Regions from separate parts of the Arthrobacter sp. QXT-31 genome, predicted to be linked through region 1. Evidence: predicted binding sites of a transcription regulator. Region 1 holds the regulator's gene; the other holds the start of a gene.
What was found. Region 1 encodes LexA, which represses DNA repair genes until DNA is damaged. Its sites were predicted from a motif close to TCGAACANNTGTTCGA; they were not measured.

Region 1 (14,629 bases):
CATGACGAATCAGCAAAACCCAGGATCCGACCCGGCCGCCCAGGACATGAGTCCTGAGGAAATCCAGGCTGTTATCGACCGGATCCTCGCCAAGGACATCCCGGCGAAGAATGCCGCGCCTGCCAATGGCAGCCGCACGGACAGCCAGGGCGTCCTGGGCAAGGCGCAGGCCATCTCGCAGCTCTCCGAAGAGCACAGCGCGTTCGACGGCGACCAGCAGGATCTCGAGGAACGCCGGGCACTGCGCCGCACGGCCGGGCTTTCCACCGAACTTGAAGACGTCACCGAAGTCGAATACCGGCAGTTGCGCCTGGAGCGCGTAGTCCTCGCCGGACTCTGGACCGAAGGCACGCTCGCCGACGCCGAAAACTCGCTGCGTGAACTCGCCGCGCTGGCGGAAACAGCCGGCTCGGAAGTCCTCGACGGACTCGTCCAGCGGCGCGCCAAGCCGGACCCTGGAACATTCCTCGGGGCGGGCAAGGCCCTGGAGCTCAAGGACGTCGTTATGTCCACCGGCGCCGACACCGTGGTGGTGGACGCCGAACTCGCCCCGTCCCAGCGGCGTGGCCTTGAAGACATCGTCAAGGTGAAGGTCATCGACCGCACGGCGCTCATCCTCGACATCTTCGCCCAGCACGCCAAGAGCCGCGAAGGCAAGGCCCAGGTGGAGCTGGCACAGCTCGAATACCTGCTCCCGCGCCTGCGCGGCTGGGGTGAATCCATGTCCCGCCAGGCCGGTGGCCAGGTGGGCGGCGCAGGCGCCGGCATGGGCTCCCGTGGTCCCGGTGAAACCAAGATCGAACTGGACCGCCGCAGGATCCGCACCCGGATGGCCAAGCTGCGGCGCGAGATCGCCGCGATGAAGCCGGCACGGGAGACCAAACGGGCCAACCGCCGTCGTAATGAGGTGCCCTCGGTGGCCATCGCCGGATACACCAACGCCGGCAAGTCCTCGTTGCTGAACCGCCTGACCGACGCCGGTGTCCTGGTGGAGAACGCCCTGTTCGCCACCCTCGACCCCACCGTCCGCAAGGCCGAGACGGCTGACGGCGTGGGCTACACGCTTGCCGACACCGTGGGCTTCGTCCGCTCCCTTCCCACCCAGCTGGTGGAGGCCTTCCGCTCCACCCTCGAGGAAGTTGCGGATGCGGACCTGATCCTGCACGTCGTGGACGTGTCCCACCCGGACCCGGAGGGCCAGATCGCGGCCGTGCGCTCGGTGTTCGCCGAGGTGGATGCCCGCAAGGTGCCCGAGATCATCGTCCTGAACAAGGCCGACGCCGCCGACCCCTTCGTGGTGGAGCGGCTCAAGCAGCGCGAACCGCGGCACGTCGTGGTTTCGGCACGTACCGGCGAGGGGATCTCCGAGCTGCTCAAGGCGATCAGCGACTCCATCCCGCGGCCGAACGTCAAGATGCAGCTCCTCGTCCCGTACCACCGCGGCGATCTGATCAGCAAGCTGCACGACTCCGACGCGGAGATCCTGAGCATGGATCACGAGGAGGGCGGCACGCGCGCTGTGGTCATGGTCCGGGAAGGCCTTGCGGCTGAACTGGAATCCTTCAGCACCGATGACTGACGGGGCGGCGGGTGCGGCAGCCCCAGCGGATGCCACGGCCGGCGAGCAGCGCGTGGTCGAGCTGCTTGACCGTGCCGTGGCAGGCATGGGCGGCCAAAGCCGCACCGGCCAGCATGAGATGGCCCGGCAGGTGGCTCGCGCAATCGAAACGGGTGACCACCTGCTGGTCCAGGCCGGCACGGGTACCGGCAAGTCGCTGGCCTACCTGATCCCGCTCATCGCCCACTCGCTGGAGAGCGACAAGCCGGCGCTCGTGTCCACCGCTACCCTGGCCCTGCAGACCCAGATCGTGGGCCGGGACCTTCCCCGTCTGCTGGAAAGCCTCAAACCGGCACTCGACCGGCCCGTAAAGGTGGCGCTGGTCAAGGGCCGTGCCAACTACGTCTGCCGGCACAAGCTGGAGGGCGGCTTTCCCAGCGAGGAACCCTCGGAGGGCCAGCTCTTCTCCCTGGGCGAGGACACCAGCGTCCCGCATTTCGCCGCGGCGGTGGGCGGCCCTTCATCACAGCTCGGCAAGGAGGTGGTCCGGCTCCGCGAATGGGCCGAACAGACCACCACCGGCGACCGTGACGAGCTGCTTCCCGGCGTGACCGACAGGGCCTGGCGGCAGGTGTCCGTCACGTCCATGGAATGCCTCGGCTCGCAGAAATGCCCGCTCGCCGAAGAGTGCTTCAGCGAACTTGCCCGCCACAACGCCGCGGAAGCCGACGTCGTGGTGACCAACCACGCCATGCTGGCGGTCAGCGCCTTCGAAGGGCTGGCTGTGCTGCCCGAATACGATGTCGTGGTGGTGGACGAGGCCCACGAACTCCAGGACCGGGTGACGGGCGCGGTATCGGGGCAGCTGTCAGTGGCAATGGTCCATGCCGCGGCGTCCGGTGCCCGCAAGCACACGGGAATTACCGTTGACGCCCTCAACTCGGCGGCCGCCAACCTCGAGGTGGCGCTTGCCGGAGTGCCGGGCGGCCTCCTGCCGAACGGCCTGAACGATGAACAGCTGGACTGTGTGGACCAGCTTCGTGAGGCCTGCCGTGCGGCGCTGTCTGATTCCAAGGGGGACAGCAACACAACGGCCGACGGCGGGCGGCAGCTTGCGCGGTCCCGCCTGCTGGTGATTTTGGAGCTGTGTGAACGGCTCATCGCCGCGCGGGAAAACCGCGAGGTGGTCTGGTTCTCACGGAACAGCACGTTTGACCCCCAGCAGGGATACTCGGCGCCCAACGAGACCGCCCCGGCACTGATCAATATCGCGCCGCTGAGCGTGGCCGGCCGGCTCCGGGAAGGCCTGTTCGCCGGGCATACTGTCGTGCTCACATCGGCCACGCTCGCCATCGGCTCCGCCTTCGAACCCGCCGCAGGCGGCCTGGGCCTGGTGGGCGACGGCGCGCCCAGCTGGACCGGCGTCGACGTGGGTTCGCCCTTCGACTATCCCCGGCAGGGCATCCTGTACGTGGCAGGCCACCTGCCGAAGCCCGGCCGCGGCACGTCGCCAGAGGCGCTCGACGAGCTCGAGTCACTGATTCGCGCGTCCGGCGGGGGAGCACTCTGTCTGTTCTCCTCCCGGCGCGCCGCGGAGGAAGCGGCAGATGCCCTGCGCATGCGGCTGGATGTGAGCATTCTCTGCCAGGGCGAATCCACCATGACGGCGCTGGTGAAGCAGTTCGCCGACGAACCGGACACCTGCCTGTTCGGCACGATGTCACTGTGGCAGGGCGTCGACGTGCCGGGCGGATCGTGCCGCCTGGTGGTGATCGACAGGATTCCCTTCCCGCGGCCGGACGATCCGCTGATGACCGCGCGGTCCCGGGCCGTCGCCCAGGCCGGCGGCAACGGCTTTATGTCGGTATCGGCCACGCACGCGGCCATCAGGCTTGCCCAGGGGGCGGGACGGCTCATCCGGTCCACGAATGACAAGGGGGTGGTTGCGGTGCTGGATTCCCGGCTGTCCACGGAACGCTATGGCGGATTCCTGCGCGCCGCGCTGCCGCCGTTCTGGCCCACGACGGACCGGAAGACCGCAGTCGCCGCACTGGAACGGCTGGCCGGCGCGCAGGCATAGCGAAGCCCCGGGCTGCTGATGCTGCCCGGGGCCAATGGAGTTCTTGCCGCAGCTTACGTGGGCTACTGCGACCGGTGCTACAGCGAGCGGAGTACGGAAACCACCTTGCCCATGACCACAGCGTGGTCGCCCAGGATGGGCTCGTACTGGGTGTTCTGCGGGAGCAGCCAGGTGTGGCCGTCGCGCTGCCGGAAGGTCTTGACCGTGGCTTCATCGTCGAGCAGCGCGGCGACGATGTCACCGTTGACGGCGTCGCTTTGCCTGCGGACCACAACCCAGTCCCCGTCGCAGATGGCGGCGTCCACCATGGAATCGCCCGCGACCCTGAGCATGAACAGTTCGCCGTGTCCCACCAGCTGGCGGGGCAGCGGCATCAGGTCCTCCACCATCTGGTCCGCGAGGATGGGACCGCCGGCGGCGATCCGGCCGACCAACGGCACCATGGCCGTGTCCATGGCGCTGGGCAGTTCTGTCACCGTTGCGCCTGCGGCTGTGCCTGCCGGACTCAGGGCGGAGGCCTTGTCCGCGCCGCCGGGCTTTGCTGCCCCCGCATCCAGGGTCAGCGGCATCAGGACTTCCATGGCGCGGGGCCGTTTGGGGTCACGCCGCAGGTAGCCGAGCTTCTCCAGCTGGGAGAGCTGGTGGGTGACGCTGGACAGGCTCGCAAGGCCGACGGTGTCGCCGATTTCACGCATCGACGGCGGGTAGCCGTTCTCGTTCACTGACCGCTGGATGGTTTCCAGAATCTTTTTCTGCCGGACTGTGAGTCCCTTAGGGGTCCGCTGAGACCGCGGGCTGCGCTGGGGAGCCTTGCCGTCAGAGGCCTGTGCTGCCATGTTCGCCAACGCCTTTCCGTTCCTCCCGGCCGCGGTAGCTGCAGTGGCCGGGAACTTCCGGCCTGAAAAATGTCAGACCCTGCTGATCAACTGCAGATGTGGTTGTTCTGTGATTTCCAACGTAGGCCAGCCATACAGCTTTTTCAAACATTTGTTCTAGCGAGTCTCGACTTAATTCGTTGATAGGTGCTAAAACTAGGAAAAGCAAAGTTCGAACATGTGTTCTAGTTAGGCTCGCTTGTCGGCCCGGTGTTCGAACTGTTTGTTCGAACGCGAGGCAGTACAACCGCGAGGCAGTACAACTTGGTCCAGGAGGGCTCACGCCATGTCAGCTTCAACACACGTCGCTTCACCGCACGCCGGTTCAACGCACGCAGCTTCACCGCGCGCCGTTTCACCGAGCGCCGTTTTACCAGCAGCCCGGTTCGCAGATTCCCGGGACAGTGGTAAGCACGCCGTCCCGGCCAAGTCCGGTGCCGCATCCCGCCCGGGCAAGCCGCCGCGCCTGCGGCTCACGCGCCGCGGCCGCATTGTCCTGATCGGCCTGCCGCTTGTCCTGCTCGCCGCCCTCATTCTTTCCCTGGCAGGGCTCCTGAACTCCCCGGCCAAGGCGGCGGACAATGCCAGCGGGCTGACCGTCACCCCGGCGGTTTCGGTCACGGTGCAGCCCGGTGAGTCCCTCTGGGCCATCGCCGGAAAGGTGGATCCGGACCGTGATCCCCGGGATGTCATCGCGGACATCGTCCGGCTCAACGATCTCCAGGCAGGCAAGGTCATGCCAGGCCAGCAGCTGTTCGTGCCCCGGAAATAAGGCGGCCAGAAGTGGGGCAGGGGTGCCTCAGCCGTCACAGTTTCCGGCCAGCCCTCCGGGTTCCTTAAACTGTCTTGGTGACTGACCAGCTTGAGCGACTGAACCGACTGCCCCTGCGGACCAACCTGAAGGGGCTGAGCCCTTACGGCGCCCCGCAGCTGGATGTGCCGATCCTGCTCAACGTCAACGAGAACACCCATGGCGTGCCCGCCGACGTGCGGGCGGCCATCACCGCGGCGGTGAGCGAGGCCGCCGCCGGGCTCAACCGCTACCCCGACCGCGAATTCACGGAACTTCGGGAAGCCTTGGCGGAGTACCTGGGCCACGGACTCAGCCCGGACAACCTCTGGGCAGCCAACGGCTCCAACGAGGTCCTCCAGCAGATCCTTCAGGCCTTCGGCGGCCCCGGCCGCACGCTGCTGAGCTTTCCCCCGACGTACTCCATGTACCCGCTCCTCGCCAGCGGCACGGACACCGCGTACATCGCCGGCAAGCGCGCCGATGACTACGGCCTCAGCGCCGAGTCCGCCGCCAGCCAGGTGCGCGAACTCCAGCCCAACATCGTCTTCCTGTGTTCACCCAACAACCCGACCGGTACCGGCCTGGGCCTGGATGTGGTCGAAGCCGTTTACGAGGCAGGTGAGGAAAGCCAGGCTGTCGTGGTCGTGGACGAGGCCTACCACGAGTTTGCGCACGACGGCACGCCCAGCGCCCTGACGCTGCTGCCGGGCCGGGAGCGGCTCATCGTTTCCCGGACCATGAGCAAGGCGTTCGCCCTGGCCGGTGCCCGCCTCGGCTACATGGCCGCGGCGCCGGAGGTGACCGACGCCCTCCGGCTGGTGCGCCTGCCATATCACCTCTCGGCCGTCACGCAGGCAACCGCCCTCGCGGCGCTGCAGCACCGGGAGGCGCTCATGGCGGATGTGCAGGACATCAAGCGCCAGCGCGACCGGATTGTCGCCGAGCTGACGCGGATGGGGCTGCGGCCGGCGGCATCCGATTCCAACTACGTCTTCTTCGGCGGTCTGGAAAAGCCCCATGAGGTCTGGCAGGAGCTGCTGGATGCCGGGGTGCTCGTCCGGGACGTCGGCATCGCCGGCCACCTGCGGGTCACCGCCGGCACTGAGACGGAAACCACAGCCTTCCTGGAGGCGCTGGAAAGCATCCTGGCCAGGCAGGCCGCACTTCCGGCCTAAACTTGAATATGGACCATGACTGGTCCGCCCCCATCCTCGTCAAAGGACATCTATCACCATGAGCGACACCGGAATCAAGGCTGCCGAGGCCCGGACTGCCCGCATGGAGCGCGAGACCAGCGAATCCTCCGTGCTGGTGGAGATCAACCTCGACGGCACCGGAGTGTCGGACATCAGCACCTCGGTCCCCTTCTATGACCACATGCTGACCGCGCTGTGCAAGCACTCACTGATCGACATGACCGTCAAGGCCACCGGCGACACCCACGTTGACGTGCACCACACCGTCGAGGACGTGGCCATCACCTTCGGCGAGGTCCTGCGCACCGCCCTGGGCAATAAGGCGGGCATCCGCCGCTTCGGTGAGGCCACCGTGCCCTTGGATGAAGCCCTGGCACACGCCGTGGTCGACGTCTCCGGCCGGCCCTACCTGGTGCACGGCGGCGAGCCCGCCGGGCAGGAATACCACCTGATCGGCGGGCACTTCACGGGATCGCTGACCCGGCACGTGTTCGAGGCAATCACGCTGCACGCCGGCATCTGCCTGCATATGAACGTCATCGCCGGCCGCGATCCGCACCACATCGTCGAAGCCCAGTTCAAGGCCTTCGCCCGGGCGCTCCGCGCCGCAGTCGAGCCGGATCCCCGCGTCGAGGGCATCCCGTCCACCAAGGGGGCACTGTGACCGGAAAAGTACTGCACGAGGGCGCGATCCTCGATCCTTCCGCCACCCTGAAACCGGCCTCGCCGGAGGGCAAGCCCACCGTGACCGTCCTGGACTACGGCTCCGGCAACGTCCGGTCGGCCGTGCGTGCCCTGGAGCGCGCCGGCGCGGAAGTCATCCTGAGCTCCAAGCCCGAGGACGTACTGAACGCCGACGGCCTGGTCGTGCCCGGCGTCGGCGCCTTCGAAACGGTCATGCGCGAACTCAAGGCCGTGGACGGCATCCGCATGATCGGCCGCCGTGTCGCCGGCGGGCGTCCGGTGCTGGGCATCTGCGTGGGCCTTCAGGTGCTCTTCGAAGCCGGCGTTGAACACGGAACCGAAGCCGAAGGCATGGGGGAGTGGCCCGGCAAGGTGGAACTCCTCCCGGCCGAGGTGGTTCCGCACATGGGGTGGAACACCGTCAAAGTCCCCGAAGGCTCGAAGCTTTTCGACGGCGTCGAAGGTGAGCGCTTCTACTTCGTGCACTCCTACGGCGTCCAGAACTGGGATTTCGACGTCATCCAGCCCCGGATGGCCCCGCCGCTGGTCACGTGGTCCGAACACGGCGCGCCCTTCATCGCCGCCGTGGAGAACGGCCCCCTCAGCGCCACACAGTTCCACCCGGAAAAGTCCGGAGACGCCGGCGCGCGTCTGCTGAAGAACTGGGTCGACGGACTTCGCGCGGCGCATTCCCGGCAGCCGGCGGACGCCTGAATGTGGTCCGTCCTCCTGATGGCACTGGCCGGCCTCCTAGTGGGCGGCGCGCTGTCCTTCAGGCAGCAGCGCCGGCCGCTCTGGATCCAGATCGGCTTCTGCGTGCTGGCAGCCATGTCGCTGCTGGCCGCCTACCTGCTGACCCTCCCCGGCAAGTAACCAACCAAACCGCCGTGGGCGCCGCATCAGACGGGCCCACGGGAACCAGCGCCTACAAGAACTGAGGACCCGATGACCAGCCAAAACGAGCTGCCGGTACTTGAACTGCTGCCCGCCGTCGACGTCGTGAACGGCCAGGCCGTCCGCCTGGTCCAGGGCGAGGCCGGCAGCGAAACCAGCTACGGAACGCCGCTGGAGGCCGCACTCAACTGGCAGCAGCAGGGCGCGGAGTGGGTCCATCTGGTGGATCTGGACGCTGCCTTCGGCCGCGGCTCGAACGCGGACCTGCTGCGCGAAGTAGTGGGCCGGCTGGACATCAAGGTTGAGCTCTCCGGCGGCTTGCGCGACGACGAGTCGCTCGAGAAGGCGCTGGACCTGGGCGTCGCCCGGGTCAACCTCGGCACCGCCGCCCTGGAGAACCCGGAATGGACCGCGCGGGCCATCGACCGCTTCGGTGACCGGATCGCCGTCGGCCTGGACGTCCGCGGGACCACCCTCGCGGGACGTGGCTGGACCAAGGAAGGCGGTGACCTGTGGGACGTGCTGGGCCGCCTCGAAGACGCCGGCTGCGCCCGCTACGTGGTCACCGACGTCACCAAGGACGGCACGCTGCAGGGGCCGAACGTTGAGCTGCTGCGCCAGATGGTGGAGAAGACCGGCAAGCCCGTGGTGGCATCCGGCGGCATCTCGAGCCTTGATGACCTGAAGGTCCTGCGTTCCCTGGTGCCGCTCGGCGTCGAAGGTGCCATCGTCGGCAAGGCGCTGTACGCCGGCGCCTTCACCCTGCCCGAGGCCCTCGACGTCGCCGGACGCCGCTAAGGCATCGCCGTGGCCGAGCACCACAGCCACCGGACGGATGGCGGACCGGCAGCGGAGCTGCCCCCTGCCGCCCCGGGCGTACAGGCACGCCGGCTGCCCGGCCATATCGAGGCCGCCCTCGCCGGGGCGGGTGGCGCCACTGATTCCGCAGGCCAGCCCTGGGCCGGGCGCAGCCTTGCCGGCGAAGACGCCAAGATCCACAACTTCGAGGACGACGACGGAACGGCCGACGCCGGTTATCTCGCCGCAGTCTCTGCTCTCGTTGCAGGCGAGGGCGATGAGGCCGCGGTAGTGGCTTCGCTCGCCACCGCCCGCGTCTTTGTCCCCGTCGTCGCCCAGCTGGCGGAGGAAGCCGAGGGCGCGCACGGCGTGCACGCCGACAAACAGGCGGACATGGCGCTGGTGACTCTAAAGGCGCCGGACGGCCGTCTTGCGATGCCCGTGTTTACGTCGGCAGCAGCCCTGGCGGCCTGGCACCCGGAGGCGCGCCCCGTGGCTGTCTATGCCGCGAGGGCAGCCCTGTCCGCCGTTTCCGAAGGGGCGGAGCTGCTGGTCGTGGACCCTGGCTCCGAGGTGACCTTCGTGGTCCGTCGTCCGGGCGTCTGGGCCCTCGCGCAGCAGCGGGAGTGGGTGCCCTCCTACCTGGACACCGAGCTCGCCGCAGTGCTGCGGGCGGGAGCCGAAGGCAAGCCTGCGGTCCGCGGACTCGACGTCCTTCCCGGCGGGGGAGTGGGCACCGCCACTGCATCCGGCCGCCGTATCGACGGCGGCGGATCCGGACCGGAACTGCGGGTGGTGCTTTACCTTGAGGACGGTCTCGATGCGGCTGCGGTCCAGGAGCTTGTTGCCCGACTCCAGTCGGAGTGGAGCCGGAATGTATTGTTTGGTGAGCGCGTTGATTCGATCGAAGTCAAGCTAAGGCGCGCCGCGCAGTAGCCGCGGGGGCGGGCATCCGTTCCGGTGCTGTCCGGCGGCGGAACTGAGGACCCACCTGTGAATTTCACCCTGTACCGGGAGCTGCTGGCCGTCCGGCCCATCCGCCGGCTCCTGGCCGTCGGCATGATTGCCCGCATTCCCCATTCGGCGGCAGGTGTCCTGCTGACTCTGCACATCGTCCTGACCCTCGGTGAGGGCTACGCGGCTGCGGGAACGGCGGCGGCCGTGATGACCATCGGCATTGCGCTCGGTGCTCCGTGGCGAGGCCGCCGCGTGGATACCGCAGGCCTGCGGAAGGCGCTGATACCTTCGGTCATTTCGGAAACCGTCATTTGGTCCATCGTGCCGCACGTCTCCTACCAGTGGCTGCTGCCCCTCGTGTTTGTCGGGGGCCTCCTGACGCTTCCCATCTTTAGCGTGGTGCGGCAGTCCCTGGGGGTCCTGGCGGACGGCGACCAGCGCAGGACCGCCTTCGCGCTGGATTCAGTTACCACCGAGATGGTGTTCATGTTCGGGCCGGCTGTCGGTGCTGTGGTGGCCACGAGCGGCCATTCCGCGCTGGGGCTGACCGCCGTCGGCGTCTCGACGTCGCTGGCCGGGCTTTTTCTCATGTGGTTCAACCCGCCCACCCGCAGTGCCGACCGTTCGGCGGCCTGCGAAGCGGACGAGCAGGAGGCTGCCGAGGTTGCCGTCGTGGCTGCTGCGCCCGCACATCTGCAGGAGGCTGCTTCAGACCTCGGTCCGGCGGCTGCGGGCACCAGGCGGCGGGGAGTCCTCAGGGGCAGGGTGGCCCGTAGCCTCGGCTGGTTCACCGCTGCGGTAGCCGCGGTGTTCGCCGTTGCTGCCGGCGCGGGCATGGTGCTCAGCGGCACCGACGTCGGCATCGTGGCCGCATTGGAGACCGGCGGCCGTCAGGGCGAAATCGGCCTGGTGTTCTTCTTCTGGTGCGCCGCGTCGGTGGTGGGCGGCCTCGTGTACGGTGCCATGCACCGGCCCGTCTCGCCGATCCTGCTGCTGCTGGCGATGGCGGCGCTGACTATCCCCATGGGCTTCGCCACCGATACCCTGACCCTGAGCCTGCTGTCCGTGCTGCCGGGTCTCCTCTGTGCGCCTGTCCTTTCGGCTGCCTCCGAGACGGTGACGGAACTTGTCGACGAGGACAGGCGCGGCGAGGCGATGGGCTGGTACGGGTCGGCGCTGACGGCCGGTGTTGCGCTGGGTGCTCCGGTGGCGGGACTCTTCATTGACGGCGTCGGACCGTCGGGCGGCTTCGTGTCCGTCGGTGTGGCTGGCGTGCTGCTGTGCGTTGTGGGCCTTGTCCTGCAGCGGCTTCGCCGGGCCGCCACTGCATCCTGACCGGCCGCGGGCGTCGGCATGCAAAGCGACCGCGGGCTTCAGTGTGCAACAACGGCGGCGGACCGGCTCCGACGAGCCGGCCCGCCGCCGTCGTAATTCAATCCTTAGTTCACGGCGCCCTTAGTTCACTGCTCCGGTGAACTTCTCACCGGGGCCCTTGCCCGGAGGATCCGGGATGATGGACTCCTCGCGGAAGGCAAGCTGCAGGGACCGCAGGCCATCGCGCAACGGACCGGCGTGCTGCGAGCCGATCTCCGGGGCGGCTGCCGTCACCAGGCCGGCGAGGGCGGTGATGAGCTTGCGGGCCTCATCCAGGTCCTTCAGCTCTGCGGCGTTCTCCTCAGCGGCCAGGCCAAGCTTGACGGCGGACGCACTCATGAGGTGCACGGCGGCCGTGGTGATGACCTCGATCGCGGGAACCTCGGAGATGTCGCGGATTTGCTGCGTGACGTCGTCCCCGGCGCCGGGCGCCCGGTAGACGTGTGAATTGCTGTCGGGAGTGCTCATACTGGTAAGCTTGTCACAGACCGACTGGATGTCGTTATTTTGCCGTGTATGAGACCCACTGCCGCGAATGTGCGGTCGGCGGGTATCTTTCTGTAGAATTGATATTCAGTTTGCAAGCGGAGGTCTCTCCCACCCGCGTCAGCCGTTTTCCCTGGAAGGTTCAGGGCAGCAAGGTTGCCGGGTAACGGTCGGGCGGTTCACCGGGCAGGAGCCCGGGGAAGTGCGTGTAGTCCCTGCGGGGAGGTGCACATCCGATCTTCGAGGCCTTCGATTGCTCCGGCAATTGGGGGCCTTCTCCATTTTGCCGGTGGAACACCCATTACAAACACAGGAGCTTTAACATTAGCGAGCCAAGAATCAATGAGCGTATCCGCGTCCCTGAGGTGCGGCTGGTCGGCCCTGCCGGCGAACAGGTAGGGATCGTCCGCATCGAGGATGCCCTGCGTCTGGCTGCCGAGTCCGACCTGGATCTCGTTGAAGTTGCACCGCAGGCCAAGCCTCCGGTGTGCAAGCTGATGGACTTCGGCAAGTACAAGTACGAAGCCGCAGTCAAGGCCCGTGAGGCCCGGAAGAACCAGACGAACACGGTTCTGAAGGAAATCCGGTTCCGCCTGAAGATCGACACCCACGACTACGAGACCAAGCGCGGCCACGCCCTGCGGTTCCTCGGAGCCGGGGACAAGGTCAAGGCCATGATCCAGTTCCGCGGACGCGAGCAGCAGCGTCCCGAAATGGGCCTGCGCCTCCTGCAGCGTTTCGCTGAGGATGTTGCTGAAGTCGGTGTCGTGGAGTCAAGCCCGCGCATCGACGGCCGCAACATGGTGATGGTCATCGGTCCGCTGAAGAACAAGGCCGAGGCGAAGGCCGAGGCCCGCCGCGCATCCCAGCGTGCCGAGGCCAAGGCCCAGAACGAAGCCAAGGCCGCCGCCCGCGTGGACGTTTCCGGCAAGGACCAGGCACCGATGACGCAGTCGCTGGGTGACCTCCTGCCGGAGGGTTTCAAGGTTTCTGCGGACACCGCCGCCGAGGCGCCGGCTGAGCCGGCCCAGGAAGCTCCGGCTGCGGAGGCCCCGGCCGCCGAAGCCGCGGCACCCGAAGCTGCGACGCCTGCCGAGGCGCCCGCGCCAAAGGCTGCTGCACCCGCCGCTGCTGCACCCGCCGAGGCGCCTGCGCCGAAGGCTGCAGCTCCCGCGGAGCCCGCCGCCCCGGCTGCCGCCAAGGCGCCTGCGCCGAAGGCTCCCCAGGCCGAAACGCCTGCCCCGGCAGCGCCGAAGCCCGCGGCCGTGCCTGCCCCGCCGAAGCCTGTGGCCCGGCCCGCAGCGCCGAAACCGGTGGCACGTCCTGCGGCACCGCGGCCCACGCCGAAGCCGGCAGGCAAGAAGACCAACTAGTTCGAAACTGCGGAAGGCATTCCCTTCAGGCAGCCAGCAACCAGCACGCCGTCCCCAGGGACGGCTGCGCGAATGACTGCAGACATGGTCTGCGGAAACGTTAGGAGATCGGTTCCCATGCCGAAGATGAAAACCCACAGTGGTGCTAAGAAGCGCTTCAAGCTGACCGGTACCGGCAAGCTGCGCCGCCAGCAGGCCAACCGCCGCCACTACCTGGAGCACAAGTCCACCCGCCTGACCCGCCGCCTCGCCGGTGACAAAATCGTCTTCAAGGGCGACGCCAAGGTCATCCGGAAGATGCTCGGCATCTAGTTCCAAGCTCTCCGGCCGCCGTCATCAGGCAGCGGCCACCAATAAATAAAGCCTTCTCAGGCCAGCCGGATCACCGGCGGAAGATGCTTGGGACAAGAATTCTGAAGGAGTACGCACGTGGCACGTGTGAAGCGGGCGGTAAATGCCCACAAGAAGCGCCGGGTTGTCCTCGAACGCGCCAAAGGTTACCGTGGGCAGCGCTCACGCCTGTACCGCAAGGCAAAAGAACAGCTGCTGCACTCGTTTGTGTACAGCTACGGCGACCGCAAGAAGAAGAAGGGCGACTTCCGCCGCCTGTGGATCCAGCGCATCAACGCTGCATCCCGCGCCAACGGCCTGACCTACAACCGCCTGATCCAGGGCCTGAAGGCCGCTGAGGTTGAGGTTGACCGCCGTATGCTGGCCGAGCTCGCCGTTTCCGACGCCAACGCTTTCGCTGCGCTGGTCCAGGTTGCCAAGGACTCCTTGCCCGCAGACACCTCCGCTCCGGCCGCCAAGGCCGAGGCTGCACCGAAGGCCAAGGCTACGCGCGCACGCGCTGCGAAGCCGGCTGCTGCAGCTGCCGAGTAAGCAGGCAACTCCCAGTTCAAGGACCGGTGGCAACAGCCACTAAGGTTTCTTATATGAACGAAACCGGGCGCCCGCAAGACTTTCCACTCTCCAATCCCCGAGCAGATCGGGTGAGGGACGTGGCAAAGCTTGCAGGGCGCCCGGCCCGTTTAAGGCGCCGGCAGTTCCTGGCCGAGGGCCCGCAGGCAGTCCGTGAGGCCCTGGTGCTGCACGGCAAGCGGATCGCCGCCGGACAGCCCGGCATAGTCCGCGAGGTGTATGCCAGCGAGGCCTGCCTGGACCGTTACCCGGAGTTCGAGGAACTGGCCGTGGGAACCACTGCCCGGCTCGCCACCGATGACGTCCTGGCCTCCATGGCGGACACCGTCACCCCGCAGGGGATCGTCGCGGTATGCGATTTCGTGGACGTCGCCCTGGCGGACGTGCTCGACGCCGGTCCACGGCTGATCGCCGTGCTTTGCCAGGTCCGGGACCCGGGCAACGCCGGCACCGTGCTCCGGGCCGCCGACGCCGCCGGCGCCGATGCCGTCATCCTGACCGGATCCAGTGTGGACATCTACAACCCCAAGGCGGTCCGCTCGACGGCCGGCTCCCTGTTTCACCTCCCGGTGGTCCCCGGTGCCGACGTCGCTGAACTGGTGGCGCTGTGCAAAGCCCGGGGGATCGGGGTACTCGCCGC
Region 2 (14,629 bases), 1.3 Mb from region 1:
GGCAGCGGATGGGTGCCGGCCGGAATGTTCCGGGCGCGTTTTTCCGCGTAGGTTTCTTTTGTGCCCAGGCCATCCACCTGCTGGACCGCCTTTTGCGTCAGGCGCGGACCGTCGGCCGTCTGCGTCAGTGCCACTTCGCGGGGCAGCGACATGGCGCTGCGCCACGGCGAGGTGGGGATGCTGTTGGCGTAGTCCCAGTTGTTCATCCAGCCGAGCATGACGCGCTTGTCCTGAGGCATGTTGCTGAAGGACACGGACGCATAGTAGTCCCGGCCATAATCCAGCCAGTCATAGGTCTGCAGCCTCGGCGTGGCCGGCCGCGGCGAGGCGATGAACTCGTCCGCCAGGATGTGACCCCAGCCGAAGCGGTTGTTGTCCACGACGCGGATGCTGGCCTGCCGCCCCCGGAACTCGGCAACGTTCCACGAAGCCCAGTCCAGGACCTCACTGTTGGCCCCCGTGGCCGTCCGGACCACCTTGCCGTCCACCACGAGGTTGACGGTGGTCTCGTCGGAACGGGGCACTGCGGCCTGGTCCGTCAGCATGACGTGGTCCAGTGTGAGGTGTCCCCACCCGCCTGTGGCCTGGTCCACGACCCGCAGCTGTGCCTGCTGTCCCGCGAATTCGGACACATCCCAGCCCTTCCAGTTCAGGGCGCCCGCGTCGTCCCCGGCGAGGGTGCGCACCACGGTGCCGTTCACCAGCAGCTGGACTTCCAGCGTCTGCCCGGAACCTGCCGTGCGGTGTCCGCCGCCCACCAGCATGCTCATGAAGTTCCGGTTTACCGTGAACGACGGCGACGTCAGGGTTCCCTGCCTGTCGTCGCCGGGTGCCCCGCCCGTCTCAAACGTGTTGATCCGTTTGGCACCGATATAGAAGTCGCCTCCGGCGGTTGCCGGCTGGAACCGGGGTTCCAGGTCCCCGGTTCCTGCCCATCCGGCGTCGGCCAGCGTGGATCCGTCCGGGACCTCAAAGCCCTTGAACAGCAGGTCCCCGGGCGGCGGGGTGTTGTCCAGCTTGTCCGAAACCCGCGGGTGCTGGCCGCCGCCCACGAGAAAGTTCAGGTAGTCGCTGTCCACGGTGAATTCGGGGGAGTCCATTGATCCCACCGGCCAGTCGCCGTCGTTGAACGAATTGACCAGCCCGGCGCCGGCAAAGCCGGTGACGGGGTTCTGGCCGGCGAGCGTGCCGGAGGCCGGGGCTCCGGCGAACGGCCCCTCTTTCAGGTTGCCGGGTTCGTTGCTGACCGTCCAGCCGTTGTACGTGCCGTCATTGAAGCCTGCCAGGGATGTGCCTGCCGGCAACGCGCCACTGGGCTTCGTGGTTTCCGACGTGAAGGTGGTGCCGTCGAAATTGCCCACGAAGTACTGCCCGGCCGAGCCTCCGGCCACGCCTCCGGGGTTGATGTTCACCACCATCACCCATTTGACGTTCGCGGGGTCGCCGTCGACGGCAAGCGGAAACAGGTCCGGGCATTCCCACAGGCCGCCCGTGGCATTGGCCGGACCAAACTCGCTGAGCCGTGTCCAGTCCTTGAGGTTGCCGGATTTGTACAGCACCACCTTGTGCTCCGTGGCTTCGACGGCGGCCATCACCCAGTAGCCGCCCCCGCCGGGGGAGTCGTACCAGAACACTTTCGGGTCGCGGAAGTTGGCGGAGTTGCGGTTGAGTACCGGGTTGCCGCTGTACTTGGTCCAGGTCCGGCCCTCATCCACGCTGTACGCGAGGGACTGCGCCTGCAGCCCCCTGTAGGGCGAGGCATCCTTGTAGGCGCTGGTGAAGATGGCCACCAGGGGAGGGTTCTCTGCTGTGCCGAGGCCCGAGGTGTTGTTTTTGTCCACCACGACGCTGCCGGAGAAGATGTCCTGCTGGTCGTCCGTGGCGATGGCCAGTGGCTGCTCTTTCCAGTGCACGAGGTCCGTAGAGGTGGCATGGCCCCAGGACATGTTGCCCCACTGGTTGCCGAAAGGATTGTGCTGGTAATAGAGGTGGTAGACGCCCTTGTAGAACACCATCCCGTTGGGATCGTTCATCCAGTTCTGCTGCGGCGTGTAGTGGTAGGCCGGCCGGAACTGCTCGTCGCCGGCAGTCCCTGCGGCCGCGGCTGTTCCTGCTCCGGCCAGAACCGCGGCCAGGCTGAGCCCTGCCGCGGTCAGCGCGGTACATAGTTGGAGGCTGCCGATTTTTTTCTGATGCATTGTGCTGGGGTCGCCCTTCATCGCGCGTGCCTTCTGCCCTTACCTCAAACTCCCGGGCGTTAGACAACGTTGTCAGTGAGTGGAACGCTAGGGGATGTCCGCAAGACAAGTCAACGGATCCCTGCGCCTGAATTTCCAGTGTTCGTTCCCCTGAGAATGAACCTCCCTGCGCCCAGACACCGTTGTCAGGAACGGAGTGTTGAGCTGCGTCGAAACCGGCCTTGTTAGGGTGGAAACATGAAACGCAGCCTCCTCGCCATGTCCATGCTTTCCGCCGCCGTCCTGCTGACGGGCTGCGCCCAGGCTGAGGAAGCAGCACAGAACGCGGCGAGCTCGGCGGCGTCCCAGGTTGCCAACGCGGCGGCCGAGCAGGTGAAGGGCCAGATCTGCAAGCTGATCGAGGACGGCCTGGTGAGCGCCTCGGACAAGGCTGCACTGACGGGCCTTGTCGCCGGCGCGGAGACGGCAGGCGTGCCGGCCGAAATCACCGTTCCCCTGAAGGCGATCGCGCAGGCCGGCGACCAGGTTCCCGGCGAATCGGTCCAGGAACTGCAGAAGGCCTGCACTGCCGCTTGAGTCGCTCCGGCTTGAGCCATGGAACCGGCGCAGCCTGCAATAATCGGAACCAGCAGTTGCGGGGGCGCTGAAAGCGGCCGGCCGCGACGGGCAGCAGCGTTAGTTTCGGGCCGATAACAGCAGACGAGGCGGACATATGAAGGATCCCAGCCAGCAGCACGGGATTTCCCCTGGAACCCATTCCCCTGAAAGCTCTCCCACTGAAACGCCGCTGGGCAATGAAGCACCGGCAGCCAACACCGCGGTCAATCCCGAACTGTTGCGCTGGCTGGCTGAGGCGTACGGTGTGGGCACCACCTACCAGGGGTGGGACGGGAAACCGTATGAGGTCGCGGCCGGTACCCTGATCCGCGTCCTGGCCGCGCTGGGGGTCGACGCGGACACTGACCAGCTCATTGAGCACGAACTGGCCGAAGCGGAACTGGCGCCCTGGCGGCGGATGCTGCCGCCCGCCGTCGTGCTTCAGGAGGGGACACCCGGGGAGGTGTTCGTCCATGTCCCGCACGGATCATCCGTCCGTGTCTGGGCCGTCACCGAGGACGGGCGACGGCTCGACGCCGTCCAGGAGGACGAATGGGCGGAGCCACGTGAAGTGGACGGCATCCTGACGGGTCGGGCCACATTCGCCGTACCCCAGAACACCGGGCTCGGCTGGCATACGCTGCATGCGGAGGCGGCCGGGGTTGCCGCTGAGTCGACGCTGGTGGTGACTCCCGCCCGGCTGGCCACGGCTGCCGGCCTCGAGCAGCGCAGGGGCTGGGGCCTGGCGACGCAGCTGTACTCCGTCCGTTCCAAACGGTCCTGGGGTGTGGGCGATTTTGCCGACCTCGCCGAGCTGGCGGCGGTGGCGGGCGCGCACGGGGCCGACTACGTGCTGGTGAATCCCCTGCACGCGGCTGATCCCGTGCCGCCCCTGGAGCCGTCGCCGTATTCCCCGTCGACCCGCCGGTTCTTCAACCCCCTGTACCTCCGGATTGAGGCCATTCCGGAGCTGGCGTACCTGAATCCGAAGAAGCAGTCCCTCGTCCACAGCCTCATGAAGCAGTCGCGGAAGCTGAACAAGGACGCCACGCGGCTGGACCGGGACAAGGTCTACGCCGCCAAGCTCGCAGCGCTTGAGCTGATATCTGGTGTCAGCCGTTCGCCCTCACGGCAGCGGGCGTACGAGGAGTACTGCCGGTTGGCCGGCGCCGGCCTGGACGACTTTGCCCTCTGGTGCGCCATCCGTGAGGACCTCGACGCCGATGATCCGTTGTGGATCGACCCAACAGCTGCGCTCGGCTCGCCGTTCGCGGAGAAACTGAGGGGCGAACTGGCGGACCGGATCGAGTTCCACCGCTGGCTGCAGTGGCTCTGCGACGAACAGCTCGAGGCCGCCCAGGCCGCCTCCCGCAAGGCCGGCATGCGCCTGGGCGTGGTCAACGACCTCGCTGTCGGCGTGGACCTCCAGAGCTCCGATGCCTGGACGCTCCGGGGCGTCCTCGCGCCCGGCGTCAGCGTCGGCGCACCGCCGGACATGTACAACCAGCTGGGGCAGGACTGGCACCAGCCGCCGTGGCACCCCACCCGGCTTGCAGAAGCCGGCTACAAGCCGTTCCGGGAGATGCTCGCCACGGTGCTCCGGCATTCGGGCGGCATCCGGGTGGACCACATCCTCGGCTTCTTCCGGCTCTGGTGGGTGCCGGAAGGAAACTCCCCGGCGGACGGCGCCTATGTCCGGTTCGACCACGACGCCATGATCGGCATTCTTGCCCTGGAGGCGCACCGGGCCGGAGCCGTGGTCATCGGCGAGGACCTCGGCACCTTCGAGCCGTGGGTCCGGGATTACCTCGCGGCACGCGGCATCCTGGGCACGTCGATCCTGTGGTTTGAGAACGACGGCGACGCCCCGCTGCCGCCCGAAAAGTACCGGCTGCAGGCGCTCTCCAGCGTGAACACGCACGACCTCCCGCCAACCGCCGGCTACCTCGCCGGGGACCACGTGACGCTGCGCAACGAGCTGGGGCTGCTGCAGCGCTCGGCCGAGGACGAGCGCCTGGAGCACAATGCCAAGCTGGAGAAAATGATGGACCTGCTCAGGCAGCGGGGCCTGCTTCCGTCCGGCGATGCCGGCAGCGAACAGGAGCGGATCGAGGCCCTGCACCGCCTGCTCGCGCAAACCCCGTCGGTCCTTCTCGGCGTGGCGCTGGTGGACGCGGTCGGCGAACGCCGGGTGCAGAACCAGCCCGGGACCACCTCGGCCCAGTACCCCAACTGGCAGGTGCCGCTGGCCAACTCCGACGGGGACCCCGTGCTGATCGACAGCCTGGAGGAAGACGAGCGGTTCAACTCCCTGCTCTCGGCTGTCGAAGACGCAATGCGGCAGTGACGTCCGGGGCTCCCGCCCGGCAGGCGGGAGCCCCGGTCCCTAGCCGGCCGTGATCAGGTGCGTGGTGTGGCTGTACCGGAAGGTGACAGGGCCGCCGTCGTGATCCAGCACGATGTTGGAGCCGTTCAGGGCGCCGTCCTGGCCGTAATTCTCAGTCCAGGAGCCGTTGATGGCGGCCTTGAATTCGTACCGGCCGGCCGGAAGGTCGGCCGTGAGCTTCCACAGGCGGTCAGCCGGATCGAAGGCCAGGAATGCGGCCCTGCACTCGGGCTGCCAGTCACCCGGGCAGCCCATCTCGCTGTTCAGGCTTCCCGCCACGGTGACCGAGTCGGGCTGCGGCGTGGCGCCGACCACCACCGTCCGTACGTCGCTCACCACGCTTGATCCGCTGAGCTTTGCCCGGTACCGCACTTCGGTTCCATCGGCGAGGTCCAGCGCCGCCAGGCCGTCGATGACCGTGTAGGCGGGCGACGACTCATCATTGGATCCGATGGCCGTCCATGGTCCGCCCGCGATACTGCGCTCAAAATGCACCACGCGGCTTGCCCTTTCCGGATCCGCCGTGGCCACCACTTCCACGTCTCCCTCCACGGTGCTGCCCTCGGCAGGCTGCTGGATGGTCAGCACCGGGTCCGGCACCACGGCGGAGCGGGCAGCGCTGACCGACGAGCGGCCTGCATTGTTCAGGACGACCGCGCGGTACTCCACCGCAGTGCCCGGATCGAGCGCCGTGACGTCGTGGAACACGCGGTAGGGTGCGGTGTCGTCGGTGCCCACGCGCTCCCACTGGCCGCCGGGCATCCTGGCCTCGAAGGTGACCTCGTAGAACGAGCTGCCGTGGACGTCCGCCGTCACCTGGATCCGCCCGTTGTCTCCGGCGGACGTGCCCGTGGCGGCCGCGGAGGCCGGGGGCTGCAGCGCGACGGCAGGCGGCGTCTTCTCACGGGGAATCCGGCCGGAGGACTGGTAGACGACGGCGGAAAGCGGCGGCACTGTGACGGTCAACTTGCCGTCGGCGGAAGTTCTGGATTCGCCGGCGGCATCGCCGTAGATGAGGCTGTAGTTGCGCTTGGCGATGTACGTGGGAAAAGCGGCAGTCTGCGGTTCCTCGCTGTTGTTCAGCGCCACCACGTACTCGCGCTGGTCCGTGGCGTCCGTGCGGGAAAGCGCGTAGATGCCTGCCCCGTCGGAGGCGTACCGGTTCTGGTGCGCCCCGTTCCGGAGTGTGGGATGCTCCTTGGCCAGCGCCGCGAGCTCGCTGATCTTGGCGTACAGGGGATGCCCGGGATTGAAGTTGTCGGTGGCGTGCGTGGCGGTGGTGCCGAGCAGGTCGTCATCGAGGTAGTCAGGCACCTTGCTGGCGAACAGCGTCTGGCGGGCGTCCTGGTCCCCGCCGGGGCCGGTGAAGCCCTGTTCGTCGCCGTAGTAGACCACCGGGTTTCCGCGAGAGAAGTACATCAGCTCATGGGCGAGTTGGTCGCGGGCCACGCGTTCGGCGTCATCCGCGTCCGGGTTGTCGGTGCTGATGAAGCTGCCGATCCGGCCCATGTCGTGGTTCCCCAGGAAGGTGGGCAGCTGGTAGACGTTGGAATCGGCATCGGTGTACCAGTCGTCCGCGGCGAAGAAGTCCTTGAGCTGCTTCGCGTCCTGGCTGCGCGAGGCGAAATTCCGGGCTGCATCCTGGAACGGGAAGTCGAGCACGGCCTGCATCTTGTTGCGGGTGGTGAACTGGGAGGTGAAGCTCTTGGACGTGTCGAAGACCTCGCCGAACATGAAGAACTCGTCCTTGCCCTGCTCCCTCGCATAGGCCAGGACCTCCGGACCGAACTGCTGCCAGAATTCGTCATTGACGTGCTTCATGGTGTCGATGCGGAAACCATCCACGCCGAAGTCCCGGATCCACGTCTCGTAGATTTCCGTCATGCCGGCCACCACGGTGGGGTGCTCGGTGAACAGGTCGTCCAAGCCGAAGAAGTCGCCGTAGTAGGCGTTTTCGCCGGCAAAGGTGGTGTCGCCGCGGTTGTGGTAGAGCGTCAGGTCGTTGAGCCAGGCAGGAACCTTGAGGTTCTGTTCCGCCGGATCAAGAACGGGCGTGTACGGGAAGGAGGTCCCGGCGTCGAGCTTGGGGAAGCCCGCGCTGCCGGCGAAATCCCGGTCATCGAAGGGTTCGCCCGTTGCGGTGCGGTATGGCTCCTTGTCCTTGGAGATGTAGCCGGTGCGGGCGCCCTCCTTATAGCCGATCACGTCCGCGGTGTGGTTGGTGATGATGTCGAAGTAGACCTTCATGCCACGGGAGTGTGCCTCGTCGATAAGCGCTTTCAGCTCAGCGTTGGTGCCCAGGTGCGGATCGATCTGGGTGAAGTCCGTGATCCAGTAGCCGTGGTAGCCGGCGGAGTTGTCCTCGCGCTGCACCGCCTTGTTTTTGAAGCTCGGCGTCAGCCAGATTGCCGTGGTCCCCAGCCCCTGAATGTAGTCGATCTTGTTGAGCAGGCCGGCCAGGTCGCCGCCGTTGTAAAAGCCCTTGCGGGTGGGGTCGAAGCCGGAGACCATCGGATCCGGTCCCAGCCCGCCGTCGTCGTTGCCGGCGTCGGCGTTGCTGAACCTGTCCGCCATGACGAAGTAGAAGTTCTCGCCCGAGACCGGAGCGCGGAGCGAATGGGCCGCTGTTCCCGGTTTAGTGCCGGAGGGTTTGGTGCCAGACGGTTTGGGGTCCGACGGCGGCGCGGGGCTCTTGCCGGCGACGGCCGCTTGGGCGGGAGCTGAGGTTGGCAGGGCTGCCTGGGCAGCTGGGGCCGATGTGGCGAGCAGGAGGAGCGCGCCCGCCGCTGCGACGGTTGCGAGGGCTGGCTTGGTGGGCCCGCTGTTACGGCGTGACGGATGGAGGCGAGGGACGGTGAACATGTGAGACCTTCCGCAAAGCAACGCTGCTTGTCCGGGCGGGGAGGCCCGGCGTTAGACTGCCGACTCAGCCAAGGCAGGCCCGGCCACCACCCCCTGTGATGACGCCGTATTGGAAATGACTGACGCTGTAATGGCTTTGTCGATTGCGGCTTAGCTTGCCACAATCAGGGCCGTGGGGGAACCCGCAACGAGGCGGTGAACGGGGCCATGCGGAAGACCCGTGGCGGTGTCCAGCCGGAAGGTGGTGATGTCGTGGGACCGCTCATGGGCCACGTGCAGCCATTCGCCGCGGACCAGGTGGTGGCGGGGCCAGTCGCCGCCGCTGGGGACATCGGCCAGCGGGCTGAGCAGGCTGCCCTCTGCGGATGAGGTCACTTCCAGTACGCTGATGCGGTTGGTTCCCCGGGTTCCGACATAGGCGAACCGCCCGTCCGCCGACAACGCAATTTCGGCGGCAGAATCACCCTCTTTGGCGCCGTCGGACGTAGCGGGCCCCTGGCCGGCCAGCTCGAACTTTCCCGCTGCCGAGGCGGACCGGACCGCAAAGACTTCGATGGAATACTCGGAGACCACAAAGACCGTTCCGTCCGGGTGCTGCACCAGGTGGCGGGGCCCGCTGTCCTTCGGAAGCACCAGCTCATGGTCCAGCACCAGGCCAGTCCCGGGGACACGGTTCCATACGCGGAGGAGATCGTGGCCCAGGTCCGTGGTCATGATGCGTCCGTCTGCGAGGACCAGGCTGGCGTGGGCCCGGCTGGGGCGCTCGTCCCGGTGCGGGTCGCTGGATGGCGCCGCCGGAAGGCGGCGGGCGATGCCGCCGTCGTCCTCCAGTTCGTAGAGCAATACCTGGCCGTCGCCCCAGCACGCGACGACCAGAAACTTGCCATGGGGGTCGACGTTGACGTGGCAGGCCGCTTCGCCCGCAGGCCAGGGCTCCCCGACGGGTTCGAGGCTGAACTCTCCGCGGCGCCGGTACGCCTGGACGGTCTTGGCGTTCTCCCCGACGGCGTAAACCATCGGCAGTGAGCGGTGCACTGCCACGAACGACGGCGAATCCGCCTTTGCGGCTGTCCCGAGCCAGGTCAGTGTCCCGTCAGCGCTGGACGATACGGCCCCGATGCCTGCTCCGTGGCCTCCGCTGTCCGCCGTGTAGGAGCCGGTCCAGATAAGGGTGTGGTTTCCGCTGTGGGTCATCGTTCCATCCTGCCAAGAATTGCCGGATCCGGGGTCGGATAACATAAATTTTGCAGTGCCAGTTTTGAGTGCAGCACTACCCGGGAGGTGAGGACAATCCACGCAATGCCAGCTGGGGCTCTCCCTGCCCGCCGCCGTCCGCTCCGCCGAGGCTAGCCGGACGAATGCACGGAGCGCCCATCATTCAAGTGAAGGACGCCTCCATGCCTGTTGAATCGCCATTTTCCCGCTCCACCGTCATCGGCAGGCTGCGCGCCGCCGGCTGCGTCTTTGCCGAAGAAGAAGCGGACCTCCTCCTGTCTGCGGGCCATGGTCCCGCTGAGCTGATCAGCGCCGTGCAGCGGCGGATCGACGGCTTTCCGCTTGAGCATATTCTCGGCTGGGCTGAATTTTGCGGTCTTCGGATCAGGGTGGAGCCCGGCGTTTTCGTGCCTCGCCGCCGGACGGAACTGCTGGTCCGCGAAGCTGCTTCACTTCTCGGCACTGCGCCCGCGGATCCCGTGCCGTCCGCGGATTCCGTTTCGTCCGCCGCGCCGGTTGTTGTAGATCTGTGCTGCGGCTCCGGAGCCGTAGGCGCCGCGCTGGCAGAACTGTGGCCCGGCATTGAGGTCCATGCTTCCGACGTCGACCCCGCCGCCGTGCGTTGTGCCCGCCTCAACGTCCTCCCCTTGGGTGGCGTGGTCCATGAGGGTGACCTGTACGCGGCGCTGCCCGCCCGGCTCAGAGGGAACGTTGACGTTCTCGCGGTGAATGCGCCGTATGTTCCCACGGCATCCATCGGCAGCATGCCCCGTGAGGCCCGCGTTCATGAACCACGGGTGTCGCTTGACGGAGGGCCGGACGGGCTCGACATCCAGCGCCGGGTGATTGCGGAAGCGGCTGCCTGGCTCCGTCCGGGCGGGCACCTTCTCATCGAGACCAGCCGGCGACAGGCACCTCTTACTGCGGCGGCCATGGCCGGTGGGGGACTGGGCCCCCGAATCGCCTGCTCAGCTGAACTGGACGCAACAGTGGTAATCGGCAAGCTGTAAGCACTGTCTGGGCTGCACTTAACGTCCGGCAGCCCGTGGCAGCGTTAGCCCGGCCGGCTCTGCCCGCCGTTCAACGCGGCGTCATTCCGCGTGTTCATGTTTTGTGGTGGTGGTTTTGTCGGGGTTGTTGGCGGGGGTCGATGTGGGGTGGCGGGATGAACCAGGGGGTGCCGTTTTTGATGTGGATTTTCCATTGTTCTTTATGGATGAGGTGGTGGTGGGCTGTGCAGAGGAGGACGCCGTTGTCGGTGCTGGTGGGTCCGCCTTGTGACCAGTAGGTGATGTGGTGGGCTTCGCACCAGGTGGCGGGGATGGTGCAGTTGGGGAAGGCGCAGCCTTGGTCGCGGGCGTTGAGGGCTTTGCGGATGTGGGGCGGGAAGATCCGGGTGGTGCGGCCGATGTCGAGGATGCGTCCTTGGCTGCTGAGGAGGACGGGGATGATGTCGGCGTCGCAGGCGATTTTGCGGATGGTGGAGGCGGTGACGGGGCCGGTGTAGGTGAAGGTCCCGCTGCCGGGGGGTGTGCCGGGTTGGCCGTTGAACCCGGCGCTTGCCCAGTTGATGCCTGGCGAATTGATGCCTGACTGGTTGATGCCGGAGAGCGTGTCGGCGGGGGCGGGCTGGTTTTCGCCGCCGGGCCACTTGTCCTGGCCGGTAGCCGAATCGGGCGAGGATCCGGCGTCGCCGGTTTGCCCGGTTTCCGTTGGCGATTCCGGACCGCTGGTTTGGCAGATGTCCGGGGTGGTGGCTGCGAGCGGTTCGGGAGGGCTGACCTGCCAGGTGCCCGGCAGGAGTGCTGGACCGGTGGCCGGCCAGCCGGGGGTGCCTGGTGGCTGGTTCGTGGTGGTGTGCCCGGTGTCGTTTGTTGGTGCGGGGCTGTTTGTTGGCCGGGTGCTGGCGCGGTTTCTGTTGTAGCGGGGGCCATTGGCTGCGGTGGCTTCGATGCTGTTGAGGAGGTCCTGGTAGGAGACGGTGACCATGACCTGGGGGCGGAGCCCGCCGGTGGCGGGCAGGGTTCCGGTGGCGAGGGCCGCCTTGCTGGCGCCGACGAGGCCGTCGAGGCGTTGTTGGGCCAGGGTGCGCCGGTCCAGATCCGGGAGCGGGGCAGGGGCGTTGAAGGCCTCGTCCAGGTCGACAGCGGTGGCGCTGCCCGTGTTTTCGCCGTCGCCATAGCCGTCGTTGCCGCCGCCGTCGGGGAGGTTGTTGCCGGCGCCGCTTCCGTTATTGTCCGCGGCGCTGGTGGTGTCGGGTGTGGTGGTGCGGGGGTTGGTGGCGGTGTTCATGGCGGTGGTGAGAACTTCGTATTGGTCGGTGGTGGCGTGGATTTCGAGGTGGTAGAGGCCGCCGCGTTTGGGGCGGATGAAGACGCCTTGGCGGTGGCGGAGGTTTTCTTCGGAGGGTTCGGTGCCGTCCTGGTCGAGGGCGTCGATCCAGCGGTGGGCGATGCGGGTGAGGAAGTCCTGGTCGTTTTCGATCGCGGTTTGGGTGAGGTTGCGTTCCATTTTGGCGAGCGCGTCTGGATCGGGGATGTGGCGGACTTTGTCCAGGGCGGTGGTGATGATGGTGCCGGCGCGGGAGGAGATGATCCCGGCGGTGAGCGCGGCCGCGGTTTCCTCGTGTATGGGCGGCATGGGCCGGCCGGCGAGTCCGGTGCGGGGGAGCACGTCGCCGGCCAGGGCGAGCCTGCGGCGTGCTTCGGCGCTGCTGATGCGAAGCCGGGTGCGGAGGAAATCAACCGTGTTGCGGGACCCGTCGTCGGCCGGGGACCAGGCCACCGCGCGGGCAGGGACCGTCAGCGGGTCAGCGGAAGACGGGGCCTCAGCAGGGCTGCCGACGGCGGCGGCCTCGGAGGGCTGAGCGTCTGGGGCTGCAGCGGTTTCGGGTTCATTGCCCCAGCCTGTGGTCCAGCCGGCCGCGCGATTGGCTGCTTCGGCGGCGCTGATCGCCTCGGCCCGCGTCCGTTCCACGGCCGCGGCAGCCTGTAGCTGAAGGTATTCGATGCGGCGGGAGAGCTGTTCTGTGAGTTCTGCGAAGTCGGCTGCTTCAGGGAAACTGGCTGCGGCGAGCTCTTCCTCCGCCGCAGCGGCTGCGGAATCCAGGAGCACCAGGCCCGCCCGCAGGTCAGCAGTTGCCAGCGCAGCGCCGCCGTCGGACGTGCCCTCGATACGGGCGCTGGACGGGGAAGCCGCGGCCGGCACGCTGTGAAGCCCGCGGCCCCGCAGCGGAGCAGCAGCATTCAGGCCGGAGACGTCAGTCCCGCCCGCGATGTCCGCTCCATGCTCCCCGATAGCTTCCATAGGTCTAGATTGTCAGCGGGGACTGACATTTAAGGCCGTGATCGTGGCCACGCTTGCCTTCAAGTCAGGGGAGGCGGCAGCACCGCCGTCGGACGAAGATGTGTCCGCAACGGCGGTGCCGGTTCCGGCTAAAGCCGGACGCCCGGAAGCGTGGACGCTGCGCATTGGGGCAGCACTCAGGCCGGGCACTGCTGCCCGGCCTGAGACGCTGCCTGCATTTCCCCCGATAGCTTCCACAGGAAAAGATTGTCAGAGGGGGCTGACATTTTTGCTTGTTGCCCACACCGCCTTGGATGCAGGCTTCAGCAGCCGAAGCTACTGTTTATTCGGATTCACGTTGGTGGTGGCACCGGCCTGACCGGTCTCCACGTCGGAGGTCCCCAGGTTCACCGTTTCCGGATGCGTGCTGTGGGCCGGCACGTGCGAGCTGTCCGCAGAAGTGCCGGCAGACGCAGAACCACTTGAAGCAGCATCAGAGTGTGTGTCGCGGTGCATGGCCGAGCCGAGAACGGTTCCCGCCCGGCGCGCGGCTTCCGCCAGCTGGTCCCCGACCTCCGGGGCCTTTTCCTTGACCGCTTCAGTAGCTGCCGTGACCTTGTCCTGGACCGGCTTGCTGTCCCAGATTCCTGCGGCCCGTGCTTTGAGCTTGTCGTACGCTGCCCGGCCGGACCTCGATCCGAGCACATAGCCTGCAGCGATTCCGGCGCCGAAGAGAAGTTTGGATTTCATGATGATCTCCTGCTCTTTAGGGGGATCTGTTCGGTTTTGGTTCAGCCCGTACGGGCCATGGGGGTGGGAAACCGGCCCCGGAGGTTCCCGGAGCCGGTTTCCGCACTGCTCCGTCTAGCGTGCGGTGCGCTTGGTAATCATGCCGTAGACCAGCAGGACAATCAGAGCGCCGCCGATCGCCAGCAGCCATGTGGACAGCGAGAAGAACTCGTTGACGCCCACGCCAAAGAGCGCGCTGCCGATGAAGCCGCCGAGAATAGCGCCCACCACACCGAGCAGCAGCGTGATGAAAATGCCGCCGCCCTGCCGGCCGGGGAGGATGGCCTTAGCGATGGCTCCGGCAATAAGGCCAAGAATCAGAAATGCGAAAAAACCCATTTTATCGTTCCTTCTTCATCTAAAGGAGTTACCCGGGTTGCCGGGTACGCTTCGTCCTTCTGCTCAATACTAATCATGCTTACTATTTTATTGCCAGTCGGCTTCCAGCCGCCCCGCGGGGAGGATCCGCGGTAAGCCCGCGTCCGGAGCTATTCTTCAATGGCCCTGGACGTCCGAATTCACACCCGCCTCGGGGCCTTCATCGAGGGTGCTGATGGCGGTCAGGTCTTCGTCATCCAAGGCAAAGTCGAAGACATCAATGTTCTCCTTCATCCGCTGGGGGTCAGCTGATTTGGGGATGGCTACGAGACCCTGCTGGACGTGCCAGCGCAGCACCACCTGGCTCACTGTCCGCCCGTGTTTGCCGGCGATTCTGGCCAGTACAGGGGCCGACAGCAGCCCAGATCCCGCCCCCAGGGGGCTGTACGATTCTGTGGCGATCCCATGCCGCTCGTTGTAGATGCAGTCGGCGGAGCGGGTTATCGAGGGGTTGAGCTGGATCTGGTTCACGGCCGGCACAACATCCGTCTCCCACATCAGTTCTTCCAGGTGGGCTGGCTTGAAGTTCGAGACGCCGATCGAGCGGACCTTTCCTTCCCTTTGCAGCCGCTCAAAAGTTTTCCATGTGGAGATGAATTCTCCGCGGCGGGGGAGTGGCCAGTGGATCAGGAGCAAGTCCACGTAGTCCAGGTTCAGGCGTTTCAGGGAACCTTCCAGGCCGGCTATGGCCTGGTCTCCACCCTGAAACTCCCCGTCCAGCTTGGTGGTGATGAAGAACTCGCTCCGATCCAGGCCGCTGGCCCGGATACCGGATCCGACGCCGGCCTCGTTGCGGTATCGCACGGCAGTATCGATATGCCGGTACCCGGCTTCCGCAGCGCGTACGACGGCGTCACTCACCTCCCGGTCATTCAGCGGCCAGGTGCCCAGGCCGATTTGGGGAATCCGGTTGCCGTCG

Region 2: BWQ92_RS08420 (HNH endonuclease signature motif containing protein) is a predicted target of LexA. The motif match lies at 12,657-12,672, and genes of this name have one in related genera.

What each region holds. Positions count from the first base shown of each region.
Region 1 is NZ_CP019304.1:557,920-572,548, reverse strand. Features, by position in the region: gene hflX (GTPase HflX) at 2-1,579, shown strand; gene BWQ92_RS02675 (ATP-dependent DNA helicase) at 1,572-3,638, shown strand; gene lexA (transcriptional repressor LexA) at 3,716-4,474, opposite strand; gene BWQ92_RS02665 (LysM peptidoglycan-binding domain-containing protein) at 4,980-5,285, shown strand; gene BWQ92_RS02660 (histidinol-phosphate transaminase) at 5,363-6,481, shown strand; gene hisB (imidazoleglycerol-phosphate dehydratase HisB) at 6,540-7,166, shown strand; gene hisH (imidazole glycerol phosphate synthase subunit HisH) at 7,163-7,900, shown strand; gene BWQ92_RS23805 (hypothetical protein) at 7,901-8,059, shown strand; gene priA (bifunctional 1-(5-phosphoribosyl)-5-((5-phosphoribosylamino)methylideneamino)imidazole-4-carboxamide isomerase/phosphoribosylanthranilate isomerase PriA) at 8,132-8,878, shown strand; gene BWQ92_RS02640 (SseB family protein) at 8,936-9,814, shown strand; gene BWQ92_RS02635 (MFS transporter) at 9,872-11,170, shown strand; gene BWQ92_RS02630 (DUF1844 domain-containing protein) at 11,291-11,677, opposite strand; gene infC (translation initiation factor IF-3) at 12,061-13,068, shown strand; gene rpmI (50S ribosomal protein L35) at 13,186-13,380, shown strand; gene rplT (50S ribosomal protein L20) at 13,498-13,950, shown strand; gene BWQ92_RS02610 (TrmH family RNA methyltransferase) at 14,004-14,629, shown strand, end outside.
Region 2 is NZ_CP019304.1:1,854,099-1,868,727, reverse strand. Features, by position in the region: gene BWQ92_RS08450 (GH32 C-terminal domain-containing protein) at 1-2,198, opposite strand, end outside; gene BWQ92_RS08445 (hypothetical protein) at 2,436-2,774, shown strand; gene malQ (4-alpha-glucanotransferase) at 2,911-5,142, shown strand; gene BWQ92_RS08435 (alpha-amylase family glycosyl hydrolase) at 5,182-8,043, opposite strand; gene BWQ92_RS08430 (lactonase family protein) at 8,194-9,237, opposite strand; gene BWQ92_RS08425 (putative protein N(5)-glutamine methyltransferase) at 9,441-10,268, shown strand; gene BWQ92_RS08420 (HNH endonuclease signature motif containing protein) at 10,363-12,564, opposite strand; gene BWQ92_RS08415 (hypothetical protein) at 12,880-13,293, opposite strand; gene BWQ92_RS08410 (GlsB/YeaQ/YmgE family stress response membrane protein) at 13,408-13,671, opposite strand; gene BWQ92_RS08405 (aldo/keto reductase) at 13,828-14,629, opposite strand, start outside.